Regions from separate parts of the Hafnia paralvei genome, predicted to be linked through region 3. Evidence: predicted binding sites of a transcription regulator. Region 3 holds the regulator's gene; each other region holds the start of a gene.
The links. The regulator PurR, encoded in region 3, represses purine synthesis genes. The targets are predictions, from matches to a motif close to CANGCAAACGTTTGCNTG.

Region 1: purE (5-(carboxyamino)imidazole ribonucleotide mutase) is a predicted target of PurR. The motif match lies at 5,650-5,667, and genes of this name have one in related genera.
Region 2: galS (HTH-type transcriptional regulator GalS) is a predicted target of PurR. The motif match lies at 3,930-3,947, and genes of this name have one in related genera.
Region 4: K9N75_RS00170 (nucleobase:cation symporter-2 family protein) is a predicted target of PurR. The motif match lies at 5,123-5,140, and genes of this name have one in related genera.

Annotation. Positions count from the first base shown of each region.
Region 1 covers NZ_CP083737.1:1,243,618-1,251,794, reverse strand. Annotated here, with positions in the region: gene K9N75_RS05705 (NAD-dependent succinate-semialdehyde dehydrogenase) at 1-710, shown strand, start outside; gene ybcJ (ribosome-associated protein YbcJ) at 936-1,148, shown strand; gene cysS (cysteine--tRNA ligase) at 1,214-2,599, opposite strand; gene ppiB (peptidylprolyl isomerase B) at 2,887-3,381, shown strand; gene K9N75_RS05685 (UDP-2,3-diacylglucosamine diphosphatase) at 3,392-4,117, shown strand; gene dnaC (replicative helicase loader DnaC) at 4,145-4,873, opposite strand; gene dnaT (primosomal protein DnaT) at 4,894-5,445, opposite strand; gene purE (5-(carboxyamino)imidazole ribonucleotide mutase) at 5,760-6,284, shown strand; gene purK (5-(carboxyamino)imidazole ribonucleotide synthase) at 6,281-7,351, shown strand; gene K9N75_RS05660 (sensor domain-containing diguanylate cyclase) at 7,403-8,177, opposite strand, start outside.
Region 2 covers NZ_CP083737.1:1,612,551-1,620,727, reverse strand. Annotated here, with positions in the region: gene mglA (galactose/methyl galactoside ABC transporter ATP-binding protein MglA) at 1-1,164, opposite strand, end outside; gene mglB (galactose/glucose ABC transporter substrate-binding protein MglB) at 1,412-2,410, opposite strand; gene galS (HTH-type transcriptional regulator GalS) at 2,769-3,767, opposite strand; gene yeiB (DUF418 domain-containing protein YeiB) at 3,992-5,203, opposite strand; gene folE (GTP cyclohydrolase I FolE) at 5,290-5,952, opposite strand; gene K9N75_RS07620 (YbfB/YjiJ family MFS transporter) at 6,093-7,253, opposite strand; gene ptrR (putrescine utilization regulator PtrR) at 7,386-8,177, shown strand, end outside.
Region 3 covers NZ_CP083737.1:2,524,702-2,532,878, forward strand. Annotated here, with positions in the region: gene K9N75_RS11965 (Na+/H+ antiporter family protein) at 1-556, shown strand, start outside; gene K9N75_RS11970 (Grx4 family monothiol glutaredoxin) at 618-959, opposite strand; gene K9N75_RS11975 (C40 family peptidase) at 1,330-2,301, shown strand; gene sodB (superoxide dismutase [Fe]) at 2,623-3,201, shown strand; gene cydH (cytochrome bd-I oxidase subunit CydH) at 3,293-3,382, opposite strand; gene purR (HTH-type transcriptional repressor PurR) at 3,739-4,764, shown strand; gene K9N75_RS11995 (ABC transporter permease) at 4,768-6,417, shown strand; gene K9N75_RS12000 (ATP-binding cassette domain-containing protein) at 6,414-7,040, shown strand; gene punR (DNA-binding transcriptional activator PunR) at 7,042-7,950, opposite strand; gene punC (purine nucleoside transporter PunC) at 8,091-8,177, shown strand, end outside.
Region 4 covers NZ_CP083737.1:32,911-41,087, reverse strand. Annotated here, with positions in the region: gene spoT (bifunctional GTP diphosphokinase/guanosine-3',5'-bis pyrophosphate 3'-pyrophosphohydrolase) at 1-908, shown strand, start outside; gene trmH (tRNA (guanosine(18)-2'-O)-methyltransferase TrmH) at 913-1,605, shown strand; gene recG (ATP-dependent DNA helicase RecG) at 1,608-3,689, shown strand; gene gltS (sodium/glutamate symporter) at 3,744-4,958, opposite strand; gene K9N75_RS00170 (nucleobase:cation symporter-2 family protein) at 5,192-6,604, shown strand; gene K9N75_RS00165 (AsmA family protein) at 6,741-8,177, shown strand, end outside.

The DNA.
Region 1 (8,177 bases), 1.3 Mb from region 3:
CTAAAAACCTGAAAAAATCAACGATGGAGCTCGGCGGTAATGACGTCTTTGTGGTTCTAGACGACTGCGATCTCGATAAAGCAATAAAAGTGGGCGCACAGGCTCGGTTACAAAATGCCGGACAGGTCTGTACCGCGGCCAAACGCTTTATCGTGCACGAGAAAGTAGCCGACAAATTTATGACTGGCTTTACCCAAGCGTTGGAATCAGTAAAAACCGGCGATCCGCTAGATCCGCAAACAACGCTGGGGCCGTTATCGTCCAAAGGTGCATTGCAGAATTTAGTCAAACAGGTCGATAAAGCAGTGAAGAATGGGGCGAAAGTCAAACTGGGAGGGAAAGCGCTGGATCACGCAGGTTACTTCTATGCACCCACTATTTTGACCGACATCAAACGTGAAAACCCCGCCTATTTCGAAGAGTTCTTTGGCCCTGTCGCCATGATATTTGTGGTGAAAAACGATGATGAAGCGGTGAAACTTGCCAATGATTCACACTATGGTCTGGGTGGTGCGATTTTCACCGGTGACATTGAACGCGGCAAGAAAATGGCTTCACGCATTGAAACCGGTATGGTGTTTATCAATACCCTCAGCGGCACCGCACCAGAGCTCCCTTTCGGTGGCGTTAAACGCTCCGGTTACGGCCATGAACTCGCCGATCTCGGCATCAAAGAGTTTGTGAACCAGAAACTGGTGGTTGTGGCTTAGTTGTGGCTTAAATGAATATAGCCTGTGCCTTTTGGATCTGACACCAAAAGGCATCACTCTGTGCGGGTGTTTCTATGCACCCGCAAATAGCATATTAGCTGTGCGCTGCTAAGAGCAAGCTGGCATAATAGCGTATTGCCTACCGTATATTGATAGTCATTTAGCATGGACTATAAGGTTACGGCATCCCGAACGAATCACTCGCAAGAATAAAGAGATAACACCATGGAAATTTTCCACCTGGAAAACCATCCGCACGTAGAGCTGTGCGACCTGCTGAAACTGCAAGGCTGGAACGACAGTGGCGCATCAGCCAAAAATGCAATTGCTGACGGCTATGTGAAAGTTGATGGGAAGATCGAAACCCGCAAACGCTGCAAAATCATCGATGGACAGACCGTAGCCTATAACGGTCAAAGTGTGCAGGTAAAAGCGTAATTGCTTACACAAGATACGAAAAAGCCGGCTTATCAGCCGGCTTTATTATTTCTAAACAGAATGCGTTATTTACGGCGCCACGTCGTGCCCTGTGGACCGTCTTCCAACACGATACCCAACGCATTCAACTGATCACGTGCGGAGTCAGCCATTGCCCAATCTTTAGCGGCCCGCGCATCGTTACGCTGTTTAATCAGCGCTTCGATCTGTGCAACTTCGCTATCATCAGCCTGAGCGCCGCCTTGCAGGAAAACTTCAGGATCTTGTTCCAACAAACCTAAGATTTTCGCCAATTTACGCAATTCAGCCGCCAGCGCATTGGCCTGAGCCATGTCTTCTGATTTTAGGCGATTCACTTCGCGTGCCAAATCAAACAGCGCCGAATAAGCTTCTGGCGTGTTGAAATCATCGTCCATCGCTTCACGGAAGCGAGCTTCAAACACGTCCCCACCCGCAGGTTCAGCCTGAGGATCGGTACCACGCAGCGCAGTATACAGACGCTCCAGCGCCGAACGTGCCTGCTTGAGGTTCTCTTCGCTGTAGTTCAATTGACTACGATAGTGACCAGACATCAGGAAATAACGTACCGTTTCAGCATCGTAGTGCTCTAACACATCGCGGATAGTGAAGAAGTTACCCAGCGATTTAGACATCTTTTCGCGGTCGATCATCACCATACCGGAGTGCATCCAGTAGTTCACATACGGGCCATCGTGAGCACAGCTCGACTGAGCAATTTCATTCTCATGATGTGGGAACATCAGGTCTGAACCGCCGCCGTGAATGTCAAAATGCGCGCCTAACTGCTTGCAGTTCATCGCAGAACACTCAATGTGCCAACCTGGGCGGCCAGGACCCCATGGAGATTCCCAGCTAGGTTCACCCGGCTTAGACATTTTCCACAGCACGAAATCCATCGGATTCCGTTTTACATCAGCAACCTCTACACGGGCTCCCGCTTGCAACTGCTCCAAATCCTGACGAGAAAGCAACCCGTAATCAGGATCGGTATCAACGGCAAACATCACGTCACCGTTGCTGGCGACGTATGCATGACCACGCGTAATCAGTTGTTCAACGATCTCAATAATCTCTGGGATATGGTGCGTCGCTCGTGGCTCAAGATCTGGACGCGCAATATTCAGAGAATCGAAATCTTTATGCATCTCTGCCAACATGCGTTCAGTCAGCTGATCGCAAGTCTCACCGTTTTCCAGCGCACGCTTGATGATCTTGTCATCCACGTCGGTCACGTTGCGCACATATTTAAGGTTGTAGCCTAAATAACGCAGATAACGCGCAACCACGTCAAAAGAAACAAAGGTACGCCCGTGACCAATGTGACACAAATCGTAAATGGTTACCCCACACACATACATACCGACTTCACCGGCGTGAATAGGTTTGAATTCCTCTTTCTGACGACTGAGTGTGTTAAAAATCTTTAGCATCGGGGTATCCGTGAGGTTTGACATAAAATATAGGTGTATTGAACCGCGAAGAAAGGCCGTTTGCAAGAATAACCCCTGTTTTCACCTGTTTGGTTGGCGATTTCTTGTGTTCTCTCTGGTTTTGGCTTTTCAGGGAATTTTGCAGGCTGGGGGCATTTTCCGTTATCGTAGTGACGTACCGCAAAGAAAGGCGAGCGGCTAACTGCGACAAAAGGATGTCAGCCCGCGGCGCATCGGCTACAATCGCTTTCTTTCGTCCTAAACATCAAAAAAACAGGATTATTGTTATGGTTACTTTCCACACCAACCACGGTGACATCGTCATCAAAACTTTTGACGACAAAGCACCGGCTACCGTTGCCAACTTCCTGGAATATTGCCGTGAAGGTTTCTACGACAACACTATTTTCCACCGTGTTATCAATAGTTTCATGATTCAGGGCGGCGGCTTTGAACCTGGCATGAAACAGAAAGAAACTAAAGCTCCGATCAAAAACGAAGCCAATAACGGTCTGAAAAACACACGTGGCACACTGGCGATGGCTCGTACCAACGATCCACATTCAGCCACAGCACAGTTCTTCATCAACGTGGTTGATAACGACTTCCTGAACTTCCGTTCAGAACGCCCAGACGGCTGGGGCTATGCCGTTTTCGCTGAAGTGGTTGAAGGCTTGGACGTTGTAGACAAAATCAAAGCGGTTTCTACTGGCCGTAGCGGCATGCACCAAGATGTTCCACGTGAAGACGTGATCATCAAAAGCGTCACTGTTAGCGAGTAATCGTTTTCTGATGCGCACGCTATTTATTGCAGATTTGCATCTTAGCGAACAGGAACCGGCGATCACCGCCGGTTTTCTTCGTTTTTTACAACGTGAAGCCTATCAGGCTGATGCGTTATATATTCTCGGCGATTTTTTCGAATACTGGATTGGCGACGACGATCCGCAGCCGCTGCATCGTGAAATCAGCTCTGCATTGCACGATCTTACCAATTCAGGCGTTCCCTGTTATTTCATCCACGGTAACCGTGACTTTCTGATTGGAAAGCGCTTCGCTCAAGAGTGCGGAATGACATTATTACCGCAGGAAAAACGGCTGTCGCTATATGAACACCCCATTCTTATTATGCACGGTGACACCCTGTGTACTGACGATGTGGATTACCAATGCTATCGTCGAAAAGTGAATAACCCGTTTATTCAAAAACTATTTTCGTGGTTGCCACTACGCACCCGCTTAAATATCGCGGCTAAAATGCGCGATCGCAGCCAGATGACCAACGATGGTAAGTCAGAGGCTATCATGGACGTCAATCAGCAGGCTGTTATAGAAGCGTTAGAGAGAAATCAGGCCGAGTGGCTGATTCATGGACATACACACCGCCCCGCAATTCACAACGTTGACATGCCAAACGGCAAGCTGGCGAAACGCGCGGTGTTGGGCGCATGGCATTATCAAGGGTCGATGATAAGCGTTACGCCCGAAGGCATTGAACTGATTGAATTTCCATTCTAAGCGCGCAGCGTGGCTACGCGCCTATGCTTAGTATTCGTTACCAACCACGCGGCTACGATAGCTTTCCCAATCGAAATTAACCCACAGGCTGTTGCCTAAACTCATTCGATCCATCACGCGTTCCCCCAACAGCGTATTCATGCTCTGAACATTCAGGTTAGAGAGCATACCGGTTGGGCGTTTAGATGAAGAGCGGCGATCGACAATTTGGTTGATAATCACTTTTTCATAGCGCGATTCAGTCTGTACCCCAATCTCATCAATCACCAACAAATCTACCGCGCTAAGATCTTCCAGCAAGCGTTCTTCAGTGGTGTCACTATTACCGCTGAATGTTCCTTTCATACTCGACATCAAATCCGCCACGGTAACAATCAACACCGATTTATTACGCAGAATCAGATCGTTGCCAATCGCAGCAGCCAAATGATTTTTTCCTGTGCCGGGTTTGCCAGAAAACACAAAGCTAGCAATATTGCCATCAAACTCTGCGGCATACTGGCGAGCACGTTCTAGCGCGATGCGTTGACCTTCACACTCGACTCGGTAATTATCGAACGAGCAGTTCATATGCAAAGGACGAATACCTGAGCGTTTAAAAACGCGCTGCATTTTCATCGCCTGATTTTCGCGTGAAATTGCTTCGGAGCGCTTACGCCCCTCTTCTTCCTGCCAAATACGCCACTCTTCAGCATTGGTGAACTTAGGTGAAACATGAGCAGGCATCATTTTTTTCAATCTCTGCATCAGGTTCATGCTAGCGGCATCTTTCATCATTAACCTCTAAAACCTTTAGGGATGGAATAGTCTTGTTCGCCTATGTCATTGATATCGCGTTTTGGCTGGCCACCGTTACTCATGCGATTTTGCTGTATGCTGCGCGCCAGTTTTTGCTGCCATTGCACATGGTGGAAGGCTTTCCCTTCCGCCTGCCAATAAGCCACAAAGGATGCTAACTCAGTGGGCGTGACAGGAGCGGTAAGGATACAGCCCCACATAGCCGCCATACGCAAAAAATCCGTATCTGGCTGCCAGCCGGGATACATCACAAATTTACCCAATGGTGTTGGAATATTGGCTGCCGTGGGAGCCACTGCTTCATCACTGAATAGACACTCCTCCAAAACGACGTCTGAGTTGGCCCGGCTAGCAGCCTCTTCAAAGGCTAACAGCTCGGCCATTCTTTCCGGCGTAACAGCGTAAAAAATCGGCATGTTGTTATCAAGCACGGTGATCACCCCGCGATCGCCAGATTTTAACGCCGTCTCCGGATCGCGGCTAAATGTGTCTAGGCTCGTAATTGAAGAGGCCAAAATTTTGACAGACATGTTTCTTTTTACTCTGATGAAGTGTGAACTGATGAAAGCGAGCAACGGTTCATACCGGCCGAATGCTTATTGACCGCAGACTTTTTAAGGTCTGGACTATGTGGCGGTATATTACCAGCCCATACAGTATAAATCAGTCTTATATCGAATGAGAGAGGGAATGAAACCTCACTCGGCTATCAAAATTGTTCCCATCGCCACGCTGACGCAACCGTTTTCGTCACCCAAAACACGTGATATACTTCGCACCTCTTTACCTGCTCAGTGAGTACTGAGTTGCCAAAGTCAGTAAGTTAAACAGGAGCTTGCCATCAATGCCAGCCAACGTTGTTCCGGCTAACCCGTCAGGGGCAAAAATTGCCATCGTTATGGGTTCCAAAAGCGATTGGGCCACCATGCAGTTTGCCGCCGAAGTTTTGACCCAGCTTGATGTTAAGTTCCATGTGGAGGTGGTTTCCGCGCACCGTACTCCCGATAAGCTATTTAGCTTTGCCGAGCAGGCATCCGAACAAGGTTTCGATGTGATTATCGCCGGTGCCGGTGGTGCGGCTCATCTACCGGGCATGCTTGCCGCTAAGACGTTGGTTCCCGTGCTTGGTGTTCCGGTACAAAGCGCAGCGCTAAGCGGCGTAGACAGTCTCTATTCCATCGTACAGATGCCGCGTGGAATTCCGGTGGGCACACTAGCGATTGGCAAAGCCGGTGCGGCAAATGCCGGTTTACTGGCCGCACAAATTCTAGCGCTGCATGATCCTATGCTAGCGCGCCGCATGGCGGCATGGCGTCAGGCACAAACCGACGAAGTACTGGCTCATCCTGACCCACGGGAGGAAGCATGAAACCCGTTTGCGTCTTAGGTAATGGACAGCTTGGACGAATGCTACGTCAGGCCGGTGAGCCGCTGGGTATCACCGTTTTCCCGGTGGGTCTAGATGTTGATCCTGAAGCGGTTCCTTGGCAGCAAGGCGTCATTACCGCAGAAATAGAGCGTTGGCCTGAAACGCCATTAACGCGTGAATTAGCTCGCCATAACGGTTTTGTGAACCGCGATATTTTCCCGCGTTTGGCCGACCGTTTAACGCAAAAGCAGCTGCTTGACGAGTTAACACTCGCGACGGCGCCGTGGCAGTTGTTGTCCAGCGCCGGTGAATGGCCGACCATATTCAGCAATATCGGTCAGTTTGCCATAGTGAAACGTCGTACCGGTGGCTATGACGGGCGAGGACAGTGGCGCATTCGTCCCGGCGATGAAGCACAGCTACCTGCCGATGCCTACGGCGAATGCATCGTCGAGCAAGGCATCAACTTCTCTGGAGAGGTTTCTCTGGTTGGCGCTCGCGCTCGCGATGGTCGCTGCGTATTTTATCCTCTGACACATAACCTGCATGAAGAGGGTATCTTACGTACCAGCGTTGCATTGCCACAGCCTAATCCACAGTTGCAGCAGCAAGCAGAGCTGATGCTCAGCGCGATCATGAACGCGCTTAATTACGTCGGCGTCATGGCCATGGAATGTTTCATTGTCGATGATAGCCTGTTGATTAACGAACTGGCTCCGCGAGTGCATAACAGTGGGCATTGGACACAAAATGGCGCATCAATCAGCCAGTTTGAGCTGCATCTGCGTGCCATTCTCGACTTACCGCTACCGACTCCCGTGGTCAGTACACCGTCAGTCATGATTAATCTGATCGGCACCGAACTGAACTATGACTGGTTAGCATGGCCACTCATCCACCTCCACTGGTACGACAAAGAGGTACGCGCGGGGCGTAAAGTTGGGCACCTTAACCTTAACGATCGCGATCCCGTGCTTCTTGCGGAAACATTACAAGCAATCTCGTCCCATCTCCCTAGCGAATATCAAAGCGGGCTAGTTTGGGCACAGGAGAAATTAGCATTCTAGGCACAAAAAAGCGGAGCCTTAGCGCTCCGCATTTTGCCAGTAATAAAATGATCAAACATGGGCAGGCTCTAGCGTCCCCTTATTTTTATCCCCCATGAGCTCAGAAGCTCTAGCGGAATATAACACCACGCGATCTCGCCCTTCCTGTTTAGCCTGATACATTGCCGCATCAGCATATGCGACACATTGTTCAGCGCCAAGTGCATTATCTGTCACGGTATAGACGCCAATGCTTATCGTGACTTTATCTGGGACATCTTGAGCAAATGGCGAATTCATGTGGTCGCTAATACTCATTCGGATCCTATCAGCTAAAAGCACAGCATCTGCCCGCCCAATACCATTCAACATGATAGAGAATTCCTCCCCACCAATACGCGCAGCAATATCGGTTTTACGAATTGAGTATTCTAATGTTTTAGCAACATATTGGATCACTCTGTCACCGGTCACATGGCCGTAGACGTCATTTACCCGTTTAAAGTGATCGATATCAGCAACCAGTAACGTTATCGGTTCTTGCTCTGAAACCGTCTTCATCCGCTGAATTAACACATCGTAGTAATAGCTGCGGTTGTATAACCGAGTCATGGGATCTCGAATAGAATTATTGTAAGAGATTTGATAATCGCGGCGTGCTTTTTGGTATAGCTTAAATATATCGAACAGAAACGCCAGCATAACAATAAAAGTCGCGAGCACCTCAAACAGATGAGCGCCGTACCAAGCTAAAGAAGCTAAATAGTTGCTGCCGCTAAGCAACAACGTACTACCAAGAAAAGCAATACAGCTCAGGCTTAAACTCGCCCAAAACCCACTTCTAGCA
Region 2 (8,177 bases), 910 kb from region 3:
TGAAGTGTGATGACCCGGTGTTTTCACCCGCATAGAATCGATAACCCATTGGGTATCACTTTTCATACGGCGATTATCCAGCAGGCCAACCTTATTTTTGTATTTCCGAATATTAGAAATCAGCGAGTTAAAGCCTATATCCAAATAGGCATAAATGCCCGTTGAACGACGTTCTTCGGTGACCAATGCAAAACCATGGTTGATAGCTTCGTTCGCGCTATGGTTATTAATCGCTTTACCACGCAGGCGGATCGTACCTTTGACCTTTTCTCGAATACCAAACAGTGTCTCAACAATATCGGTGCGTTTTGCGCCCACCAGCCCAGCAATGCCTAATATTTCACCTTCATGTAAATCAAAGGAAACATCGCGGATAGAAGGCTGACGTAGCGACGTTAACTCTCTCACCTCAAGGATTACCGGCCCCGGCGTATTAACACGATCGGGGAAACGCTGGGTCAGCGAGCGGCCAACCATCATTGAGATAATTTGGTCCATATTCATGCCATCCAATGTTTGGGTAGCAATCCATTGTCCATCGCGCAGAATGGTAATCTCATCGCACAGCTTAAATATTTCTTCCATTTTATGGGAGATATACACAATTCCGCAGCCACGATCTTTTAGCTTACGAATAATCGTGAACAGATGATTGACTTCTTTTTCAGTCAAAGAGGACGTAGGCTCATCCATAATGACTATTTTAGCGTTGTAAGAAAATGCCTTGGCAATCTCGATCATCTGCATTTGAGATACAGACAAGCCAGCGACTTTCTCACGCGGATCGATATCAATTTCCAGTTCGTCGAATATCGCTTTAGTATCGTGATACATTTTGTCCTGATCGACAAAGATACCTTTCATGGGATAACGTCCGAGCCACATGTTATCCATGACGCTACGCTGAAGCACTAAATTAAGTTCTTGATGCACCATAGAAACACCGTGTTCCAATGCTTCTTTAGCACTCTTAAAATTAATCTCTTTTCCCTGAAAAATAATACTTCCGGAATCCTTCTGGTAAATACCAAACAAACATTTTAACAGCGTGGATTTCCCTGCCCCATTCTCACCCATCAAGGCGTGAATAGAGTGTGGTCGCACACGAAGATTGACATTATCCAGCGCTTTTACGCCGGGGAATGACTTATTGATATTATCCATTTCCAGCAAATAAGTTGCATCGTGATGATCTGGCGCCGATGTTATTTGTTCGGAAACAGGGGCTTTCGTCAACGAGCTATCTGTAAAAGAGTTCTCTGGCATAACGCCCACCTGAATAAACACGAATTCTCAGCCCAACTCAATTAGGCAGTTAAACAACGGCAGGGTCGAAATAAACCCTGCCGTTGTACGAACCATCCGTTAATATCGGACTAGTAGGTTATTGTTATAAATGCTTGGTCGACGATTATTTCTTAATAAACTGGGCCAGATTATCCTGATCGACACCGACATACGGAACGCGAACAATTTTATTGTCGATTTTCCAGTGAGTGCCTTCGCCTGCCGGTTTTCCTTCAGCCAGATTTTTGGTCAAATCAAAGGTCGCTTTAGCCTGGTTATTCGCATCGTTCAATACGGTCCCCGCCATGGCACCTGACTTAACCAGCGCCAGCGCTTCTGGCAACGCATCCACGCCAAATACCGGAATATTGGTTTTGTTATGCGCTTTCAGAGCTTCAACCGCGCCCATTGCCATCGCATCGTTATTGGCGATAACCACTTCAATTTTGTTTGCGTTTGGACCCGATAACCATGCGTCCATTTTATCTTTGGCTTGTGCCGTATCCCACATCGCCGTATCTAGCTGCAGCTGTTGAGTTTTAATACCTTTGTCGTTAAGGCTTTTCACCACGTAAGTGGTACGTGCTTCGGCATCTGGATGACCCGGTTCACCTTTGAGCAATACGAATTGGATTTCACCGTCTTTATTCAAATCCCAGTTTGGATTGGCCTTCCAATGTTTAGCAATCAGCTCACCCTGAATGATGCCGGACTCTTTGGAGTCAGTCCCAACGTAGTAAGCTTTATCGTAGCTATCCAATGCCTTGCGAGAAGGTTCTTTGTTGAAGAAAACGACCGGAACATCGTTGGCTCGAGCTTTATCAATAATCGTTGGTGCAGCGGCTGGGTCAACAAGGTTAATCGCAAGCCCCTTCACGCCGCGAGCCATCAAGACGTCAACCTGATCGTTTTGTTTTGACTGATCATTTTGTGAGTCATTCATCAGCAATTTAACGCTAGGATCGGCCTTAGCATCGTTTTCCAGCGCCTTACGTACCACGGACATAAAGTTGTCGTCATACTTATAGATCGTCACACCAAGATTGGTGGTTGCTGCCTGTGCCGCGACGCCAAACATCATGCTGGCCGCCAAAGTTGCTAAGGTAAACGTCTTCTTATTCATGTGAAGCTCCGATTGGATGTAGGGTAATTCAGCACGGATGTCCGATTTTTCAGACGCCCTTTGGGTTATCGCTTCTTTATCATTTCTTTTTCGGTTCCACTGTCGCTGCGGCAATAAAACAGATCCCCACGCGAACCTAAAAACAAAACATATTTTTTACATTTAGAATAATCCTCACGCACTAGGTTTGACGCCCGAAAAACCTAGAGCATTAGGGCGGTTTACACGTATGGCAGGTCTCTGTGACAGTGAAAACGCCACAAGAATAGACACGATTATGTTAATTATCTGTGAATGAACTCACAGATTGAAAACGGTTACATGGTGCAATCTGCTGACAAAGTGAGCTATGCCACAATTATCGAGAACCCACGCTCCAACGTTGTACCAGCGTCGGCATAAAACAGTGCCCTTCAGGGGAAAGTGGCGTTTGGTGCACGGATTTCAGCGCCAGCTCAGTTGCCAAAGTTGCCATAGAAACAATAGGATAGCGTATCGTAGTCAATTTGGGGCTGGTGTAACGCGCGATAGGAATATCATCAAATCCGATGATAGAGAACTGCTCGGGGATGGAGATGCCGTTTTCTTTCAGCACCGCCAATGCGCCAGCGGCCATAGCGTCGTTATAGGCAAAAACCGCGCTGAGCTGCTGGTTGCGCCCCAACAACTCAACCATCGCCGCTTCTCCGCCCTGTAAATCGGGCGAAGCATAGGCATACCACGCTTTGCTACCCTCAATTCCCGCGGAATGTAGAGCTATTTCATAGCCCTTCTTCCGCATTCTTTGATCTTCAATATCATGATTAGAACCTAAAAAACCGATGCGACGATGGCCTTTATCCAGCAACAGTTGAGTCGCCATTTGTCCACCGGCCTGATTGTTGAGCCCTACACAGCGGTGCTCATAGCCTGGCACAATCCGATTAATCAGCACCATACCCGGCACCTGATGCATAAAGGCCACGAGCTCTTCATCAGACAACATTTTCGCGTGGACAATCAATGCATTGCACCGTTGGCGGATCAGCATTTCTATGGCCTTACGCTCTTTGTCAGCATCGTGATAGCTGTTAGCAATCAGCAAGTTTTTACGCTCGCGCTGCGCGACCTCATCCACACCTTTGACTAACGCGCCAAAAAACGGATCAGAGACATCCATCACCACAACACCGAGCATATCGCTGCTCTGGGTTGCTAACGCCTGAGCATTGGCATTCGGCCGATAGCCCAACTCGGCCACCGCACTCTGCACAACCGCTTTGGTTTCAGCCGTCGTGATGGCCGTATTATTCAAGACACGCGAAACCGTCGCGACCGATACTCCGGCCAGCCGCGCAACGTCACGAATAGTAATCATGCCTGACGCTCGTTGCGGAAAAGAGAAAAGAGAAAAGCAAAACAGAATGGTGCAGGACGAAGAATAGCGTTCATAGAGATCCCTGAGTCGAAAGCACGCACATAGTGTGACAGCGCTATGCTACTCAGTTTTTCATCATCGCTGCGTGAAATATGTCACAGGAAAGAAAACGTTTTCATACATTTCATTAACCTTTCCTGTGTGCCACGCTTTTTGAGGTATCTCTAAAGGTTATTTTGCTGAACAGAGCGTGAGCCCAGCACGGTAAGCTTGCGCCACAGCCATTCAACCGGCCCTTGTTTGAAATGACTTAGCCAGAATAGCGAGAACAGAATATTAATTAGCCATACTGCAGGCACCACCCAGAGCAATGTACTTCTCGACCACTGATTGAACATCCCAAGGTGATAAAACAATGTGGTACACAACAAGGTTTGTAGCAGATAGTTACTCAGTGCCATACGTCCGACCTGACGCAGAGCATAGGCCATTTTCAAACGAGAGAGTTGCGGCCAAAATCCATAAATCAGCGATACATAGCCTATCATCATCAGTGGCGCCGCAAGTTCACTGGGGACCTGAAGCAAATAGCCACTAACATGATATTCCCAATCATTAAGCCACTGCGCCAGCGTTGTGGGGATTTGAATACATAACCCCACCAGCAGTGACCACAATGCCATGCGGCGATAATGCCGCTGACTGAAATTACCGCTCAACCAACCACTGCGCATCAATGCTGCGCCCGTTAACATCAGACCGGCAAGCTGCCAACCATATTGCACCGCTAACGCCATTAGGTTTGCGCTAAGCAAGTCACTGCGATTACGCCAAGCTTCCCATCCGCCGTGAACTTTCCAAATCTCTTCATATTGAATCGCCGCGTAGCCGGGCAGCCAAAATGAGCTCGGCTCAGGTCCGGCAACTAGCCCAAGCAACAGCAATAATCCTAGCCCTATGGCATACAACACCAAACCCGTACGCAACAACTGCAATGTGGAACCCGCATCACGGATCATGCGCCAACTGATTAAACCAATGAGCCCGTAAGCAAGCAAAATATCGCCATCCCAAAAGAAAATGGCATGAACTAAGCCAAACAAAACCAGCCAAGATAAACGAGCTCGCAGCCATTGTTTTCCTTTCGGCATCAGCAGCTGTAGCCCCGCGCCGAACAGAAACGCAAACATAGCTAAAAATTTGCCCTGCACAAAAATGTGCAATATGCCCCACGTTAAGGTGTCTGCACCGTCAGGTAATCCGTTATAGGCTGGGTTGAGATAAGCGGCCTTCGGTAAACCAAAGCCGGTGATATTCATCAAAAGAATAAAAAGAATCGCCAACCCACGCGCAAAATCTAGCGTGCCAATACGCGATTTAAGCTGCGTAGGTTTCACCACCGCATCGGGCTCAGAGGCTTGCAAACGCTGCAACATAGCGGCGATCCCTATAAAGAGTGTTCATCTCAGACAAAAACGCCGGCACATGGCCGGCGCTGTATCACTTCGGGTCACGGATTCATTTACCCGTGATGACGTACCGCACGCAAAAATTCCTGACGCGTGTTCTGGCTGGACTTAAACAGTCCACCTAGCGATGTCGTGGTTGTCGCGCTAGTCGCATCTCTGACTCCACGAGCTTTCACACAATAATGCGTTGCATCAATTGATACCGCAACATTATTGGTACCCAACAGCGTTTGCAAGGCAACCAGAATCTGCTGAGTTAAACGCTCTTGTACCTGTGGGCGTTGAGCGAAAAACTGGACGATACGATTGATTTTGGACAGACCAATAACGCAATCTTTCGGGATATACGCCACGGTAGCCTTACCATCAATAGTCACAAAGTGGTGTTCGCAGGTACTGGTCAGTGTGATATCACGCACCGTGACCATTTCATCCACTTTCATCTTATTTTCGATAACGGTAATCTTCGGGAAATTCGCATAATCGAGGCCGGAGAAAATCTCATCTACGTACATTTTTGCAATACGATGTGGCGTCTCTGCCAAACTGTCGTCCGTTAAATCCAGATTGAGCAACTGCATGATTTCCGTCATGTGCTCTTTGATACGCTGCTTGCGCGTTTCACGATCTAACACTTCGCCCCGTAGCGGGGTCTCCAGACCACGAGCTTCTAACGCCGCATGAACCTGAGCTGCTTCTTTGCTTAGCAATGACATCAATTTTCTCCTGCAGGTGATCTTAATTCTGAGCACTACGTGATGTAGATCAAGTTCAGAATTTTGCCAACACTTTAGTGGAGAGTGAAAGCTTTATCCAGTGATACTCTTTCAGGACTACATGAAAAACTGTCATTTAGTTAAGACTCGACCCGCTCTGTTTTCGCACTGAGCGCGGGTTGCACGCGGAAAACCAAACCTCCAGCAACGATTAAACCTATTGCAGCAATATATAATGCTGGCTCTAAGCGATGCGTGAGCGATGTTGATAATGCGGACAGCATTGGACCAACGAGCTGCCCCACCGCATAGCCTGTCGTGAGTAATCCCGCCATGTAGCGAATATGCGCCGGCGCCAGTTCACGCCCATATTGCAGTGAAAGTTGTACCACACACAGAAAACCACCGCCGGTGAGCAGCGCCCCGAGAACCAAGCCACTCACGCCGGGAACGGTCTCGCTGAATACGATACCGAGCGCCTGGATCCACAGCACGATCGCCAAACGCTGCTGGGTCAATAGCCAGCGACGCGTCAGGATACCCAAGCCAATCCCTACGACCGCCGAAAAACCAAATACCGGCCAGACAAACTGGGCAAACAGGCTCGCAGGAAAACGCGCATGTGCCATCTGCGATAAAAAAGTGGCAGGCAAAATATAACCAAACCCGGCCAAACTATAGCTCCAGACCAAGCGTTTCAGTGCGGGCGTTAACACCAGTGGCTCAGCGGGCACATCGGGGCGATGTAGCTCTCCCGCTTTAGGCAGAAAACGCGCCACCGCAGCGATCAGCACCAGAGCCAAAACACCATAGACTAGCCATGCCTGCGCCGCATCGAGGTGAAGTGCGCTGATGGCGACGGATAATATTCCACTGATAAAAATTCCCGCCCCCGGCCCAGCAAACACCGCAGCGGCTAAATTAGGTTTACCAAAATGCGCCAAGCGTTCATTGGTCCATGCGGCAACTAGCACCATCGCCCAACCGCTGGCCCAACCAATCGCAAAGCGGATTAAACTGTGCCACCAAAAACCACTCACACAGGCCGACAAGAGCGTTAACACAACAGCTCCCCATAGCCCAAGCTGTAAACGTCGCTCTACGCTGCGGCTAGCGCGCATAGCATCAAAGGCACCCGCTAAGTATCCCAGATAATTAAGTGCAGCAACCAATCCGGCGCCGGTCAAAGAAAACTGATGCTCGGCAATCATCAATGGGACCTGAGGCGTAAAGGCAAAGCGCCCTATCCCCATTGCAACAACCAAGGCTAAAAAGCCACTTAACGCGATACGCACTGCCATTGCAGGATCTCCCTCTCTCACTTATCCAAGCCAGAGATTTGTTAAATAAATTATTGTTGTGATATTGCCTTGCCAAATGACTCACAAAAAGTGAATAATGATAACCAAGTTATTCACGATATGAGAACGACAATGGATCTTACTCAACTTCGCATGTTTTGTAGCGTAGCTGAAACTGGCTCGGTTGCTCGCGCAGCAGAGTTACTTCATCGCGTTCCCTCTAATCTCACCACCCGCCTACGCCAGCTAGAGCAAGAGCTAGGCACGGATTTGTTCATCCGTGAAAAACAGCGTTTACGCCTTTCACCGATGGGACACAACTTTCTCAACTATGCCAAACGCATTTTGGCACTGAGCGACGAAGCCATGAGCATTACCCATGCCGGTGAACCCGCAGGTAACTTTGCGCTGGGCTCTATGGAGAGCACCGCCGCCACACGGCTCCCCGCATTACTTGCGGCCTATCATCAAAACTTTCCTCAGGTTGCCCTTTCACTGGTTACAGGTACGTCAGGCGAAATTATCGAAAAAGTACGTGCGGGTACCTTATCTGCAGGATTGGCTGATGGACCGATCAATCATGATGAACTCAACGGGTGCATTGCTTTTCGCGAAGAAATGGTGGTGATTTCGAGCTTGGAGCATCCGCCGATTACCCGTGCGAAGGACGTTGCAGATGAGACGCTGTTCGCCTTTCGCCCTAGCTGCTCATACCGACTCCGCTTTGAGTCTTGGTTTCAGCAGGATGGTGCCGTTCCCGGAGCCATCATGGAAATTCAGTCATATCATGCAATGTTAGCCTGCGCCGCCAGCGGTGCCGGTATCGCGATGATCCCACGCTCGGTGCTCTCACTGCTGCCCGGCCACGAACGTGTCGCCGTTCATACATTGCCAGATAGCATTGCACAAACGGCTACGCGGCTA
Region 3 (8,177 bases):
GACCAACTCCATCGTGCTCGGCGCACTGGTGGGGTTCATGGTCTTTATCGCGGGTGGCGTCATTCATTGGAAAGAAACTCAGGATGTTTTCACCCGCGGTGTACATATGATGGCGATGATTGGCTTTATTATGATCACCGCATCAGGATTCGCCGCAGTGATTAAAGCCACCGGCAGCGTTGAAACGCTGGTTGTTTCGATTGAGAGCGTGATCGGTAATAATCGCGGTTTAGCGGCCTTTTTAATGCTATTCGTCGGACTGATCATCACCATGGGGATTGGCTCTTCATTCTCGACGGTGCCAATTATCGCCGCAATTTATGTTCCATTGTGTATCGCTTTTGGTTTTTCACCGATGGCGACAATTGCCATTGTCGGCGTAGCCGGTGCACTTGGCGATGCAGGTTCCCCCGCCTCAGACTCAACGCTCGGCCCCACTTCGGGCTTAAATATGGATGGTCAGCACGATCACATTTGGGATTCGGTTGTACCTACATTCTTGCACTATAACCTACCCTTGCTAGCCTTCGGCTGGATCGCTGCAATGACGCTGTAAGCTGCACCCAAAATAACAAAGGCGCCCTAAGGCGCCTTTGTTTTATGCGACAACAATATCACTATTGCTGTTCTTCCTGAGCGGGATGCTTCGCCGCAGTTTCTTTAATCAACTGCTGCAATTCACCGGCGCGGTACATTTCGATAATGATGTCACAGCCGCCCACCAGCTCACCTTCGACCCACAATTGTGGGAAGGTTGGCCAGTTAGCATATTTTGGCAATTCGGAGCGAATATCAGGATTTTGCAAAATATCGACATAGGCAAAACGCTCGCCGCACGCAGACAATGCCTGAACGGCCTGAGCAGAAAAACCACAGCTCGGCAATTTTGGCGAACCTTTCATGTATAAAATAATTGGGTTTTCAGCTAGTTGGCGCTGAATTTTTTCAATAGTGGTCATTGTCATTTTGTTTTACTTCCTCTAACCAGTGTTATGCAGACAGCATGCAAGTGCATATCAAATTATTGTACTGGATTGTACGCAGCGACGCTCTTAGAAAAAAACGCCATCTTTTATAGGGGTATTTCTGAGGTGTTTCGATCCCTTATCGCTTAAGCTCAGTTTAATCTAAAAACGTGCTATGCTATATCCGTTTGGTTCGTGTTTAGATTTACAGCAGAATTTGTTCAAAACAGCATCCGATTTAACTCTTGTAACATTTAGTCACAAAGAGAATATAAATAGCGGAAATGAATGCTGTTCTGTTCCTGTTGTTTATTTAATACTGTTTGCCATGTTTTTTTCTTGGGACAAAGCCTGGAACCTACCAATGCGTCTATATATCGCACTCTTTGTTCTGCTGTTTACTCAGCTATTTGCTAATGCCGCCAATGCCTCTCCGGGGCATAAAGTCGTTGCCGATCAGCGAAAGTCGCACACGACCAGTAGCGAAGCCGCCGATCGTAAAAAGCGAAAGCCTGCGGCTAGCAAAAAAGAAAAAACGCCAACGACTTCTACCGCTAAAAACAAAAAGAGCAGCGATAAAACAGTCGCGAGTAAAAAACAAAACGCTAAAAAAGAGTCGGCCTCGCAGAATAGCGCTTTAGCCAGCAAATTTGCCCGCAATCGTGAAGTTGCTCGTAATAAAGCCAACAGCAAGAAAATTGATAAAGCGGTATTAGCCTCTCTATCTAAGCCAAATAAAAAATCTGCTGAGAAAAAGGCAAGCGCCAGAACCGCAACGCTTGCGCATGTCAGCAATAAAAAGAGCTATGGTCGTCAACGCGGCAAACTAAACAGCAAAAATGAATTGGCTAAGCTCGCGCTAAATCAGAATAATGTTGAGATCGTTGATGGCAAGCCAATCCGTTTGAGTCCACAGCATAAAAAGCGCTACCAGAATGCTAAACAGACCGCGATGAACAAGCTGATGAATCAGGTTGGCAAACCCTACCGCTGGGGAGGCTCATCACCTAGCACCGGGTTCGATTGCAGCGGTTTAGTCTACTATGCCTATCAAGATTTGCTGAGTATCAAAATCCCACGCACAGCTAACGAGATGTATCATCTGCGCGATGCAGCTCCGGTGAAGAAAACTGAGTTACAAAAAGGCGATTTAGTCTTCTTCCGCATTAACAACCGTGGCGCTGCCGATCATGTGGGTGTCTATATGGGTGAAGGTAAATTCATCCAGTCACCGCGCACTGGTGAACAAATTCGTATCAGCTATCTGGATAACGATTATTGGCAGGGTCACTATGTGGGTGCTCGCCGTGTCATGACGCCCAAAACAATTCGTTAGATATGCCAAGCAACAGGGATTTATTCATATAACGGATAATCCCTGTAATTTCCCCTCTCCTTTCTCAATATCCTTCCTTAGTACCTTGATGTCTCGCAGTGTTACTGATGGACAATTCATCAATTGATAACCAAAAAGCAAAATTTAGCCTGTTATTAGACTCAAAACTTGCTAAAATCGATCCCCATAACAAGAGCACAACAAGATCGTTTCAAATTTAAAAACCCGCACACTGACGTTAACGTTAGTGTGATGCGTGAAACATAAAACACTTGCGTGTAACTGTTTCATCGCAAAATAGATCAATAATAGGAGAGAGCAATGTCTTTTGAATTACCTACATTACCATACGAAAAAAACGCACTCGAGCCGCACATCTCCGCAGAAACTCTGGAATACCATTACGGTAAGCATCACAACACCTACGTGGTAAACCTAAACAACCTGATCAAAGGCACCGAGTTTGAAGGTAAATCACTGGAAGAGATCATCAAGACCTCTACTGGCGGTATCTTTAACAACGCCGCTCAGGTTTGGAACCATACCTTCTACTGGCACTGCCTGTCTCCAAAAGGCGGCAACGCACCTACTGGCGCAGTAGCAGACGCCATTAACAAAGCCTTTGGTTCTTTCGAAGCCTTCAAAGAAGAACTGACTAAATCTGCCGTGGGTAACTTTGGTTCTGGCTGGACGTGGCTGGTTAAAAAAGCGGACGGTTCTTTAGCTATCGTTAATACCTCAAACGCAGCAACCCCATTGACCAGCGGCGACAAACCACTGCTGACCGTGGACGTTTGGGAACACGCTTACTACATCGATTACCGCAATGCGCGTCCTAAATATCTGGAGAACTTCTGGGCTCTGGTAAACTGGGAATTCGTCGCTAAAAACTTGGCATAAGTTTTTAACGTACGTATATAAGAAAGGCGGTCGATTGACCGCCTTTTGTTTTAGTCATGTTAATAACTAAAGATTCCAACACGTCTTTAAATCAGTGCAGCGCTGCTACAAAGCTAAAGATAACAATAACTGCCAAAGCAGCAACCGTCGTCATTAGGGAATATTTCAGATCGGTTTCCATGTGCTCATCTCCCGCATTTCGTTATCAGATCAATTTTTATTATACATAAACACTTGCAGAAAGTGTGTGAAATCATTTTTACATACATCAAATGAGATCACACGCAGAAAATCATTCTATTATTCTTTCTCTTATCCCCTAATTTTGACTTCCCCTTTTGCATTTTATAGGCCAAAATTTACGGTTTACTGCTACGTATCAGCTTTCATAACGAAAAAGAATAGGCTGGCACTCGAAGTCTCTGCATATTCATTTATTTTATGTGCTTTCATTCGGTGTAATTTTAGATGTACGTAAGCAAACGATTAACACAATAGCTATGTTTTGATTACATAAGCTTAGGAGTCATCTGTTTCATGGCAACGATTAAAGATGTGGCAAAACGCGCGGGCGTTTCCACCACGACTGTGTCTCATGTCATTAATAAAACGCGCTTTGTCGCCGAAGAGACCAAAGCCGCGGTATGGGAGGCAATTAAAGAGCTGCACTATTCTCCCAGTGCCGTCGCCCGTAGCCTGAAAGTTAACCACACTAAATCGATCGGTTTACTGGCCACCTCCAGTGAAGCGCCCTATTTTGCTGAGGTCATCGAAGCCGTAGAGAACGCCTGCTACAGCCAAGGCTATACCCTAATTCTGTGCAATTCGCATAACAATCCAGAAAAGCAAAAAGCCTATCTCGCCATGTTGGCACAAAAGCGTGTTGATGGCCTGCTGGTGATGTGCTCTGAGTATCCAGAGAACCTACTACAGACGCTAGAAGACTACCGCAATATTCCGATGGTCGTTATGGATTGGGGAACGCAGCGCAGCGACTTTACCGATGCGATTCAAGATAACGCCTTCGAAGGGGGCTATTTAGCGGGCCGTTATTTGATTGAACGCGGCCATCGTGACATTGGTGCCATTACCGGACAGCTGTCGCGCAATACCGGCGGTGGACGCCTGCGGGGCTTCCTGAAAGCGCTACAAGAGGCCAATATCCCAACGCGCGATGAGTGGATGGTTGAAGGTGACTTTGAACCCGAGTCTGGATACAAAGCTATGCACCAAATCCTCTCGCAAAAGCATCGACCGACAGCCGTTTTTGTGGGTGGAGACATCATGGCCATGGGCGCCATCTGCGCCGCAGATGAAATGGGGTTGCGCGTCCCACAAGATATTTCGGTGATCGGGTATGATAACGTACGTAACGCACGTTACTTCACTCCGGCATTAACCACTATTCATCAGCCGAAAGAGCGTCTAGGTGCGATGGCCTTTGATATGCTGCTTGATCGTATCGTGAGCAAACGCGAAGATTCTCAGACTATCGAAGTGCACCCTAAATTGGTAGAGCGTCGTTCAGTAGCCGATGGCCCTTATCTGGACTATCGCCGCTAAGCGATGAAGAACGGCTGCTCCTGTCTCGCGCTGTTCCCTCTTGTGCTGATACTTGCTGGTGCGCTGCCGATTGCGGCGGCGCTACTGGTTATGCTTCAACCCCTTTCAGATACTTTTTCCCTTAGCCATTTTCTTGCGTCGTGGCACCTGTTGCTACAATGGCCAGGTATATTGCAATCCATCACGCTGAGCATATTCAGTGGTTTTGCCGCCACGCTAATATCACTATGGCTAGCTCTGGCGTTATGTGGGCAGGTCATTCTCAGACAGAATAGTCATATCGCGCGGGTTATCTCCACTGCTATTCTCGCTATACCGCACATTGCTTTAGCGACCGGATTGATCCTGCTGTTGTCCCCATCGGGCTGGTTGCTAAGGGTCATTTCCCCCACGCTTACCGGATACTCTCGCCCACCTGATTGGCTGATAATCAACGATCCTTATGCACTTTCATTGACGTTGCTATTAGCGGTGAAAGAAACGCCTTTCCTGTTTTTAATGGCGCTGAATATCGCCGGACGTATTGATGTTCGACGACAAATACAGTCAGGTGTGGCGCTAGGCTATCCTTCAACTCGCGTCTGGTGGCTGTTGTTAGTGCCACAGATTCTGCGCGGCCTGCGGTTGCCCGTCTTCTGCGTGTTGGCATTTGGCTTATCCGTGGTGGATATCGCTATTTTACTTGGACCACAGCAGCCCACAACGCTATCCCTACAGATTTGGCAATGGATGACCGATCCGGCACTGACGCATCAAGTATTGGCGACCAGCGGAACGTTGCTCCTGCTTGGGATCACGCTTTTTAGTTTTGTCCTCTGGCTGATGATTGAAAGGGCCTGGCTGCGCTATTGCCGCAACGCGCACGGTCAAAGACGCTATAAACGTCATATGACGCTACGGCCTCTATGGATCGTTGGCATACTGCTGACGCTGGGTTCGTATAGCGTTTTGTTTATCTGGTCGATTGCTTGGCGATGGCCGTTCCCTGCTGCCTTACCACTGCAATGGACATTCGATTATTGGCTCAGCAGCCTAAGCCAACTCGGTACCCCCATCATCAATAGCCTGCTCATCGCTGGCATCGCCAATCTCTGTAGTCTGATTCTCTGTGTAGGCTTTCTTGAATGGCAATTCTTACGCCATAAAATCACGGGATTATGGCTGCTACTCACACCTCTTTTGCTACCGCAAATCAGTCTGATTTTTGGTTTACAACATTTAGCGGCTTGGTTCGACGTGATTGGCCTGCTGCCCAGCGTGATTTTCGCCCATGCGCTGTTTATTACGCCTTACTACTTCCTCAGTCTGAGCGGCACATGGCAGGCTTTTGATCGTAGACTCCTTTATACGGCCCAATCACTAGGGAAAACCCCGTGGTCGTGCTTCTGGCATATTAAAATTCCACTATTGAGTAAACCGCTGGCGATATCCGTCGCCCTAGGCTTTGCTGTCAGTATCGGCCTTTATCTGCCGACTCTGGGGTTCGGGGCTGGTCGTTTCCCTACTTTAGCGACCGAAACGGTGGCCTACGCCAGCGGAATCGATCGCCGCATGGCCGCCGTTGCAGCTCTGTGGCAAACCTTTCTGCCACTGCTCGGCTACGGGTTAGCACTGTTTATCCCCGTCACATTCTCAAGGAGTAAGCAGCAATGAGCACGTTGACTCTCGAACAGTTTCAAGTCTATTTACATGATGTGCCGCTAACGCCTGAACTCAACGTGAGTGTGGCCGGCGGAGAAACGCTTACGCTAATGGGGCCGAGCGGGTGTGGAAAATCAAGCTTGCTGTTAGCGCTTGCAGGACATGCACATGCTCCGATTTCACGACGAGGAAAAGTGAAAATTAATGGGCAAGATGTGACACACCTTCCAGCCCATCAACGCAAAGTCGGTCTGCTATTTCAAGATGACTTATTATTTCCTCATCTCAACGTAGAGCAAAATCTGTTATTCGCGTTGCCTGATGATGTTGCTCGGACAGAACGCCACTCACAGGTGACTCAAGCCTTAGCAAAGATTGAGATGAGTGAGTTTTCCCGCCGCTTTCCAAATGAACTCTCCGGCGGGCAACGCGCCAGAATCAGCCTGCTTCGCACCCTATTATCTAGCCCTGCGGTCGTTGCGCTAGACGAGCCTTTTTCTAAGCTCGATAAAACACTGCGCCAACATTTTCGTCGCTGGGTCTTTGATGAGTTAAAACAGGCCAATATCGCCGCCCTTTTAGTCACACACGATGAAGACGATGCGCCAGAAAATGGGCAAATGATTTGCCTGTAGTTTACTCTGGGCTCAGCCATTCCTGATTCATGGTTTCGGTATCTCCCAGATAATCCAGTAACCAGTCAATTGCCGGTGAGCGAGTATGATCCTCCCAGGTGACGCAGCAGGCGCTATCAGGAAACGGCTGCGCCAACTGCAAAATATGTAATTTCCCCGCACTGACCAATGGCTCTGCCATATGAGCCGGCATCAGCCCCACGCAAAGACCGCTTTCCAGACAATCGCAGGCAGACTGCCAGTCTGGCACCACTAAACGGCGCTGGTTATCAAGTAGCCATGTGTCGCGCTTAGGCAGATTGATTGACGTATCCTCAATGCACAGCGCAGGGAATGGACGAATTTTATCATCCGTCAGTTCGCCTTCGAGCATCGCCAACGGATGCTCTGGGCTGACTAGGCAATGCCAATGCAAAAAACCCATATCGCGAAATGAAAAACGTCCTCCGGCCGGCACCGCACGCGTTGCGCCAATAGCCACATCAACCCGTCCGGCAACTAAGGCATCCCACACACCGTTAAACACTTCTGGATGGATCATTAATTCCATATCAGGAAAGTGACGATAAAAATCCACGACCAACTGCCGACTCCTACGCGGGTTAACGATGCGATCGACGGCGATATTTAGCTGTCCACGCCAGCCGTTTGCGACTTGCTGACACTGGCGACGGGTGGAATTCATTTTTTTGATAATAGTACGCGCTTCTTCTACAAAAAATGCGCCTGCTTCGGTTAACTCCACATCACGATGGCGTCGTTCAAACAGCGAAACGGCTAACCATGTTTCCAACTGACGTACTGTGTAACTCACGGCAGACGGCACACGGTGCAGCTCTTGTGCTGCGGCGCTGAAACTCCCCGTTCTAGCAACCGCGTCTACAACCTCTAATGAGTATTCAGACCACATGTGCGCTACCTCACCTTTCTTGCTTTCAAAAATTTTCACTCATGATAGCAAATATTAGCGTTTCACAAGTAATTAGTGAGATCGCTAAACTCCCCACGTCACACTTTCACTCTGCAACAAATATATAACGAGTCAAAATAATGCGAACTTCCTCATTTTTTATGTTCTATCTGGCCGGCTTGAGCATGTTGGGATATCTGGCCACCGATATGTATCTTCCTGCTTTT
Region 4 (8,177 bases), 2.2 Mb from region 3:
AACTGCCGGCGGGGGCTACACCGGTCGATTTTGCCTACGCAGTCCACACCGATATTGGACATGCCTGTGTGGGTGCTCGTGTTGATAGACAGCCATATCCGCTGTCTCAGGCGTTGCACAGTGGGCAAAATGTCGAGATCATCACCGCTCCGGGGGCTCGCCCAAATGCGGCATGGCTGAATTTTGTCGTTAGCTCAAAAGCACGCGCTAAAATTCGCCAGATGTTGAAAAACCTCAAGCGCGATGACTCTGTTAGCCTTGGTCGTCGTCTGCTTAATCATGCTCTTGGCAACGGACGCAAATTGTCTGATCTGCCACCAGAAAATATCCAGCGTGAACTGGATCGCATGAAACTACACTCGATGGATGACCTACTAGCCGAAGTTGGCTTAGGAAATGCCATGAGTGTGGTCGTGGCGAAAAACCTGCTTGGCGATCCGCAGCAAACCGGTACCAGCACAGGTCGTAAGCTGCCAATAAAAGGCGCCGACGGTGTATTGCTGACCTTCGCCAAATGCTGCCGCCCTATCCCAGGAGATCCGATTATTGCTCACGTGAGCCCAGGCAAAGGCTTGGTCATTCATCACGAATCCTGTCGCAACATTCGCGGTTACCAGAAAGAGCCTGAGAAGTTTATGGCCGTTGAATGGGATAAGGATATTGAGCAAGAGTTCATTGCTGAAATTAAAGTGGATATGTTTAACCATCAGGGCGCGCTAGCGAATCTGACGGCTGCAATCAATGCCACTGCATCAAATATTCAAAGCATGAATACCGAAGAGAAAGATGGCCGGGTTTACAGCGCTTTCATCCGCCTGACCACCCGCGATCGCGTCCATCTGGCGAATATCATGCGTAAAATTCGTATCATGCCGGATGTGATTAAAGTTAACCGCAACCGAAACTAATTCTATGACTCCTCAACGCTATGCGCGGATTTGTCAGATGCTTGCCACTCGACAGCCGGACCTGACCGTATGCATGGAGCAAGTGCACAAACCGCATAACGTTTCTGCCGTAATCCGCACCGCTGACGCCGTGGGTGTTCATCAGGTTCATGCCGTGTGGCCGGGTAAAACCATGCGCACTATGGTATCTACCGCTGCAGGCAGCAACAGCTGGGTATCAGTCAAAACGCATCCAGATATCTCTTCTGCCGTATCAACGCTCAAAGCGGAAGGGATGCAGATTCTGGCAACCAATCTCTCAAGCACCGCCGTTGATTTTCGCGAAATAGACTACACTCGCCCAACCTGCATTCTGATGGGACAGGAAAAATACGGCATTACGGCTGAAGCGCTCGCTTTGGCAGATCAGGACATCATCATTCCGATGATCGGGATGGTGCAATCACTGAATGTTTCCGTCGCTTCGGCGTTAATCCTGTATGAAGCTCAGCGTCAACGCCAAAACGCGGGCATGTACCAGCGTGAGCACAGCCCTTTAAGCGACGAAGATCAACAACGTTTGCTGTGGGAGGGGGGCTACCCTGTATTGGCGAACGTTGCCAAGCGTAAAAAACTGCCGCGTCCGCGTATCGATGACGAAGGGCAAATAGATGCTCCTCAAGCATGGTGGGACGCCATGCAAGCAACCAAAGGCTAACGATGAAAGGCCGCTTGCTGGATGCGATTGCGTTAACCTCTTTAGCCGGCGTTGGTGCCAGCCAAGCAGGTAAACTCGCCAAAATCGGTCTCGAGAATATCCAAGATCTTCTGCTTCATTTGCCTTTACGCTATGAAGATCGTACTCGCCTGTATGCCATTAACGACCTTCTGCCTGGCCTCTTTGCTACGGTAGAAGGGGAAGTACTCCGCACCGATATCAGCTTTGGCCGTCGCCGGATGATGACCAGCCAGATTAGCGACGGTACCGGAATGCTGACCATGCGCTTCTTCAACTTTAATGCGGCAATGAAGAATAGCCTGTCACCAGGCAAACATGTCTTGGCCTACGGTGAAATAAAACGCGGAAATCTGGGTGCGGAAATCATACACCCCGAATACAAAATTCAAGGTGAAACAGAAAACGTTGAGTTGCAAGAAGCACTTACGCCTGTTTATCCCACCACTGAAGGTATCCGCCAAGCCACGCTGCGCAAGCTTACCGATCAGGCATTATCCTTACTTGACACCGTTCCTATTGCCGAACTCTTGCCAGATGAGCTACGCCGCGGGCTAATGAGCCTACCAGACGCACTGCGAATGCTGCATCGCCCACCTCCAGATATGCAACTGGCCGATCTCGAGCATGGTAAACATCCGGCACAGCGTCGCTTAATTTTAGAAGAACTACTGGCTCACAACCTCAGCATGCTGGCCGTGCGGGCAGGAGCACAAAGCCATAAAGCGCTATCGCTCTCAGCGGATGACCGCCTCAAAAACCTGATGCTCGCATCCTTGCCGTTCAAACCAACCGGAGCGCAAGAACGTGTGGTGGCTGATATCGAAGCGGATATGGCAAAACCAGTACCGATGATGCGTTTAGTTCAGGGCGATGTTGGCTCAGGTAAAACCTTAGTGGCCGCACTCGCTGCGCTGCGTACGATTGCTCATGGGAAACAGGTTGCGCTCATGGCGCCTACCGAACTGCTTGCCGAACAACATGCCAATAACTTCCGCCAGTGGTTCGAGCCTTTGGGGCTAAAAGTGGGTTGGCTTGCGGGCAAGCAAAAAGGCAAAGCACGTCAAACTCAGATGGAGGCGATCGCCAGCGGCGAAGTCGATATGATCGTCGGTACCCATGCAATTTTTCAAGATCAGGTTCAGTTCTCTGGTCTTGCATTGGTTATCATTGACGAACAGCATCGATTTGGCGTGCATCAGCGCCTTGCTCTGTGGGAGAAAGGCGAGGAGCAAGGGTTCCATCCACATCAATTGATTATGACCGCCACGCCCATTCCACGAACGTTGGCGATGACTGCCTATGCCGATCTTGATACGTCTGTCATTGATGAACTTCCACCGGGAAGAACGCCGGTAACTACCGTGGCTATTCCAGACTCACGTCGCACTGACATCATTGAGCGCGTCAAAAATGCCTGCCTTAAAGAAGGGCGACAGGCATATTGGGTATGCACTCTGATTGAAGAGTCAGAGATGTTAGAAGCTCAAGCGGCAGAAGCCACAGCAGAAGAACTCAAACTGCTACTGCCCGAAATCAAAGTCGCGCTGGTTCATGGCCGCATGAAGGCAGCAGAAAAACAAGAAGTGATGCGTGCATTCAAGGCTGGCGAAACTCAGCTTCTTGTTGCCACTACGGTTATAGAAGTCGGCGTGGACGTGCCTAACGCGAGCCTAATGATCATCGAAAACCCTGAGCGCTTAGGCTTGGCTCAGTTGCATCAGTTGCGCGGTCGTGTAGGCCGTGGTGCGGTAGCCTCTCACTGCGTACTCCTATATAAAACACCGCTTAGCCAAACGGCACAAAAGCGTTTACAGGTACTGCGCGATAGCAACGATGGTTTTGTGATTGCTCAGAGAGATTTGGAAATACGCGGGCCTGGTGAACTACTCGGTACTAAGCAGACTGGTAGCGCGGAATTCAAAGTCGCAGATTTGCTACGCGACCAAGCATTGATCCCAGAAGTACAGCGTATCGCACGCCATATACATCAAAACTATCCCAAACATGCGCAGGCGCTGATTGAGCGCTGGTTGCCAGAGCGTAGCCGCTACACCAACGCTTAAAGAGGCATCCCTCTATTTCTCCGCCATGAGAGAAGATAGAGGGATAAACCTAAATTACCCCATCACCGCAGGAAACACCGGCAGCATTAGGTATAGCTTAATCACTATCGCGTTAACGATATCGATAAAGAATGCTCCCACCATCGGCACCACCAAGAAGGCCAAATGCGAGGGACCAAAGCGATCGGTAATTGCCTGCATATTGGCAATAGCAGTTGGTGTTGCGCCTAATCCAAAACCACAATGCCCTGCAGCCAATACCGCCGCATCGTAATTTTTGCCCATAACGCGGTAAGTGACAAAAATCGCGTACAGCGCCATAACCAGCGTCTGCGCTAGCAAAATTGCCAGCATAGGCAACGCCAGTGAGGCCAGTTCCCATAGCTTCAAACTCATCAGCGCCATCGCCAAGAACAGAGATAGACTCACGTTCCCCAACACCGATACCGCACGTTCAAACACGCGATAGAAACCAATCGCATGCATGGTGTTGCTCAACACCACCCCGACAAACAGCACACATACAAACGTTGGAAGCTCAAACGAGGTGCCCCGCAGGAAGTCGGCAATAAAATGACCAGCGGTTAAGCAAATGGCGATCATTGCCAGCGTTTCAATTAATACCAGCGAAGTGATCATGCGGCCACTGTATGGCTTCTCAAACGCTGTTGGAACCTCAGTATCATCAGGCGTGCCGTTCGGCGTTGAAGAGTGTTTAACCAAATAGCGGGCCACTGGACCGCCAATTAATCCCCCCAGAACCAATCCGAAAGTCGCACAGGCCATCGCTACTTCTGTCGCATTTTCAAATCCGTAGCGCTCACTGAAGACCTTACTCCATGCCGCACCGGTACCATGACCGCCGGATAGCGTGATTGACCCAGCTAATAGTCCCATCAACGGGTCGAGCCCCAACATTTTAGCCATACCGATACCAATCGCGTTTTGTACCAGTAGCAATCCCACAACGACAAAAATGAAAATACTAAGCGCCTTGCCACCTTTTCTGAGACTCGCCAGATTAGCGTTAAGACCAATCGTGGCAAAGAATGCCAGCATTAAAGGGTCTTTAAGCGACATGTCAAAACTGACCTCAAAGCCCATGGTCTGTTTTAACAAGAGAAACCCCAGAGCGACCAGCAAACCACCGGCAACAGGTTCTGGGATAGTATATTTCGTTAAGAAGGGGATTTTCTGTACCATTTGGCGCCCAAGAAGTAGCACCAGGGTCGCCGCGACAAGCGTACCGTAAACGTCCAGATGAATCATTTGATCACTCCATGTAATAATTATTTTAATTTCAAATAGTTATAGTTTTCTCACCGTTATAAAAAAATGATAAGCGATTAATTAGAAAGCAAAACCTAACGTTAGGGCAAGTTTCTTTAGCAAAAAATGCGATGTAAAAGTGTCCCTATTTTTAGGTAACTTTACACGCAACCGATTGCTTTTGTGACCGCTATCATTAAAATGCGTGCATTGTTGCTTCCGGAATATGGATTATGACCACGCCATCCACTGAGTTCGACCAAGTTCACTCTTCAACGGCGAAGCCTGCTACCACCACAGCGCCTGTCAAAAGTGAGCTAATTTATCGTCTCGAAGATCGTCCACCTCTTCCACAAACCCTTTTTGCTGCGTGCCAACATCTGCTGGCAATGTTTGTCGCCGTTATTACTCCCGCCTTACTGATTTGTCAGGCTTTAGGATTACCAGCACAAGATACTCAGCACATTATCAGCATGTCTCTGTTTGCATCGGGTTTAGCATCCATTCTGCAAATTAAAACCTGGGGACCTGTTGGTTCAGGTCTACTATCGATTCAGGGCACCAGCTTTAACTTTGTTAGCCCGCTGATTATGGGAGGCATGGCTTTAAAAAATGGTGGTGCCGATATTCCAACCATGATGGCAACGCTGTTTGGTACGCTAATGTTAGCGTCCTGCACCGAAATCATTCTGTCTCGCTTCCTGCATTTGGCACGCCGCATCATCACGCCGCTGGTTTCCGGTGTGGTCGTGATGATCATTGGTCTATCGTTAATTCAGGTAGGGCTAGTTTCCATCGGTGGTGGATACGGGGCGATGAACGATCACACCTTCGGGGCGCCGAGTAACTTGATGCTGGCAGGTTCCGTACTGGTTGTCATTATTTTGCTTAACCGCCAACGAAATCCTTATCTGCGCGTTTCTTCGCTGGTGATTGCAATGGCCGTGGGCTACGCACTGGCGTGGGCGACAGGTATGCTGCCAGACACTGGCAATATGGAAAAAACCACTTCGCTGCTGATGGTGCCAACACCGCTGTATTATGGATTGGGCATTGATTGGAATCTGTTGATTCCCCTGATGTTGGTCTTTATGGTTACCTCACTGGAAACCATTGGTGATATCACTGCCACCTCAGATGTGTCCGAGCAACCCGTATCTGGCCCACTGTATATGAAACGTCTCAAAGGCGGTGTATTAGCTAACGGCCTGAACTCGATGCTATCTGCGGTATTTAACACCTTTCCAAACTCGTGCTTTGGTCAAAACAACGGCGTCATTCAACTCACCGGCGTCGCCAGCCGCTATGTTGGTTTTGTGGTTGCACTGATGCTCATTGTGCTAGGCCTATTCCCTGCAGTAGCTGGTTTCGTTCAGCATATCCCTGAACCTGTACTGGGCGGAGCAACCATTGTCATGTTCGGTACTATTGCGGCTTCAGGGGTGCGTATCGTCTCACGTGAGCCGCTTAACCGTCGCGCTATCATGATTATGGCGCTATCGCTGGCCGTTGGTCTTGGCGTTTCTCAGCAGCCGCTGATCTTACAATTTGCGCCTGATTGGATGAAAACCCTGCTGTCCTCTGGAATTGCTGCCGGCGGCATCACCGCGATCGTCCTAAACCTCGTTTTCCCGCACGAAGACTAGCGACGTCATAGCAGTGAAGGAAAGGTCGGATGTATCTGCATTCGGCCTTTTTTATTGCTGTTTACATTTCATCCCTTGAGCCATCCGGTTTAATACGGCATAAACTAAAGTACCTTTGGCCTGAAGGACTAATGCCGTGAAATTTATTGGAAAAATACTATTAACCCTGCTCGCTATCATCATAGCGTTGGTTATTGTGGCTTATGTCATAGCCCAAACGACATGGGGAGCGCGCCAGATCAGCGCTTGGGTAAACGAAAACACCCAGTACCGTCTATCGTTGGGAAAAATACATCACGATATCCGCGAACCATCGGAGGTGATATTAAATAACGTCACCTTAGCCACCGACGGTCAGCCACCATTCTTGCGTGCAGAGAAAGTCAGTTTGTCGCTAGGCATACGCCAGTTCACTGACCCCAAACATTTCGACAGCGTAACGCTGGAAAATGGTTCTCTGTCTCTCTCAGCGCCACCAAAAGCCTTACTGCCGATTCAGGCTGAAAGCCTTCGCCTAGCTAACATGCAGTTACAGCAAAATGATTCCCAGCAGAAACTGAATGCCTCACAGGTGAATGGCTATATCTCACCTTGGCAACCAACGGCAGGACAGATTCTGGGCAATAATAATCAGTTCCAGTTCAGTGCGGGTAAGGTATTGATTAATGACGTCCCAGCGCAAAATGTACTGCTACAGGGCAGCTTCAAACAAGGTCTGCTGACAATCAATAGAGCAGGTGCTGATATCGCACAGGGGCAGATGACTAGCGACGGCGTGCGCAAAGCCGATGGCAGTTGGCAGATCAATAACCTGCGCCTAGGTAATATTCACTGGCAGACCAATAAATCCATAGACGCATTCTTTGCACCACTCGAGCAACTGCCGACAGTGACCTTCGGCAAAGTTAGCGTCACCGATGCCAAACTAGAAGGGGCTGGCTGGGCACTCAGCGATCTAGACGCCGAACTGGACGGTATTACATGGAGCAAAGGAGATTGGCAGAGTGAAAAAGGCACTATAGCCTTTAATGCTAACGACATTGTGGTGGGCAATGTGCATTTTGTTGAGCCTATCTTCAGTGCCGACCTCTCAAACGCAGGCGTTGCAATTCGTCAGTTAAGTACCCGTTGGGAAGGTAGCCTGCTGCGCGCAAGCGGCAATTGGCATCGCAATGACAAACGCTTAACCATCGATGATATGACCATTGTGGGCTTGGAGTACACTCTGCCTCAAAATTGGCGGGAGATTTGGCAGACACCACTGCCAGCATGGTTGAACGATGTCATAGTGACCAAATTTTCTGGTAGCCGAAACCTGCTTGTTGATATTAATCCAGAATTCCCTTTCCAAATCACCGCACTTGATGGATTTGGCAGCAATATTCGCTTAGTACACAATCGCCTTTTAGGCCTGTGGGATGGACAGGCAACGTTCAACGCCAGCGGAGCAACCTTCAACAAAGTTGATCTCCAACGCCTTTCTATAACGCTAAATGCCAACGATCAGCAGATCGCCGTGAGCGAACTCAGCGCGCTGTCACAAAAGGGAATACTGGAGGCTAGCGCGTCGCTC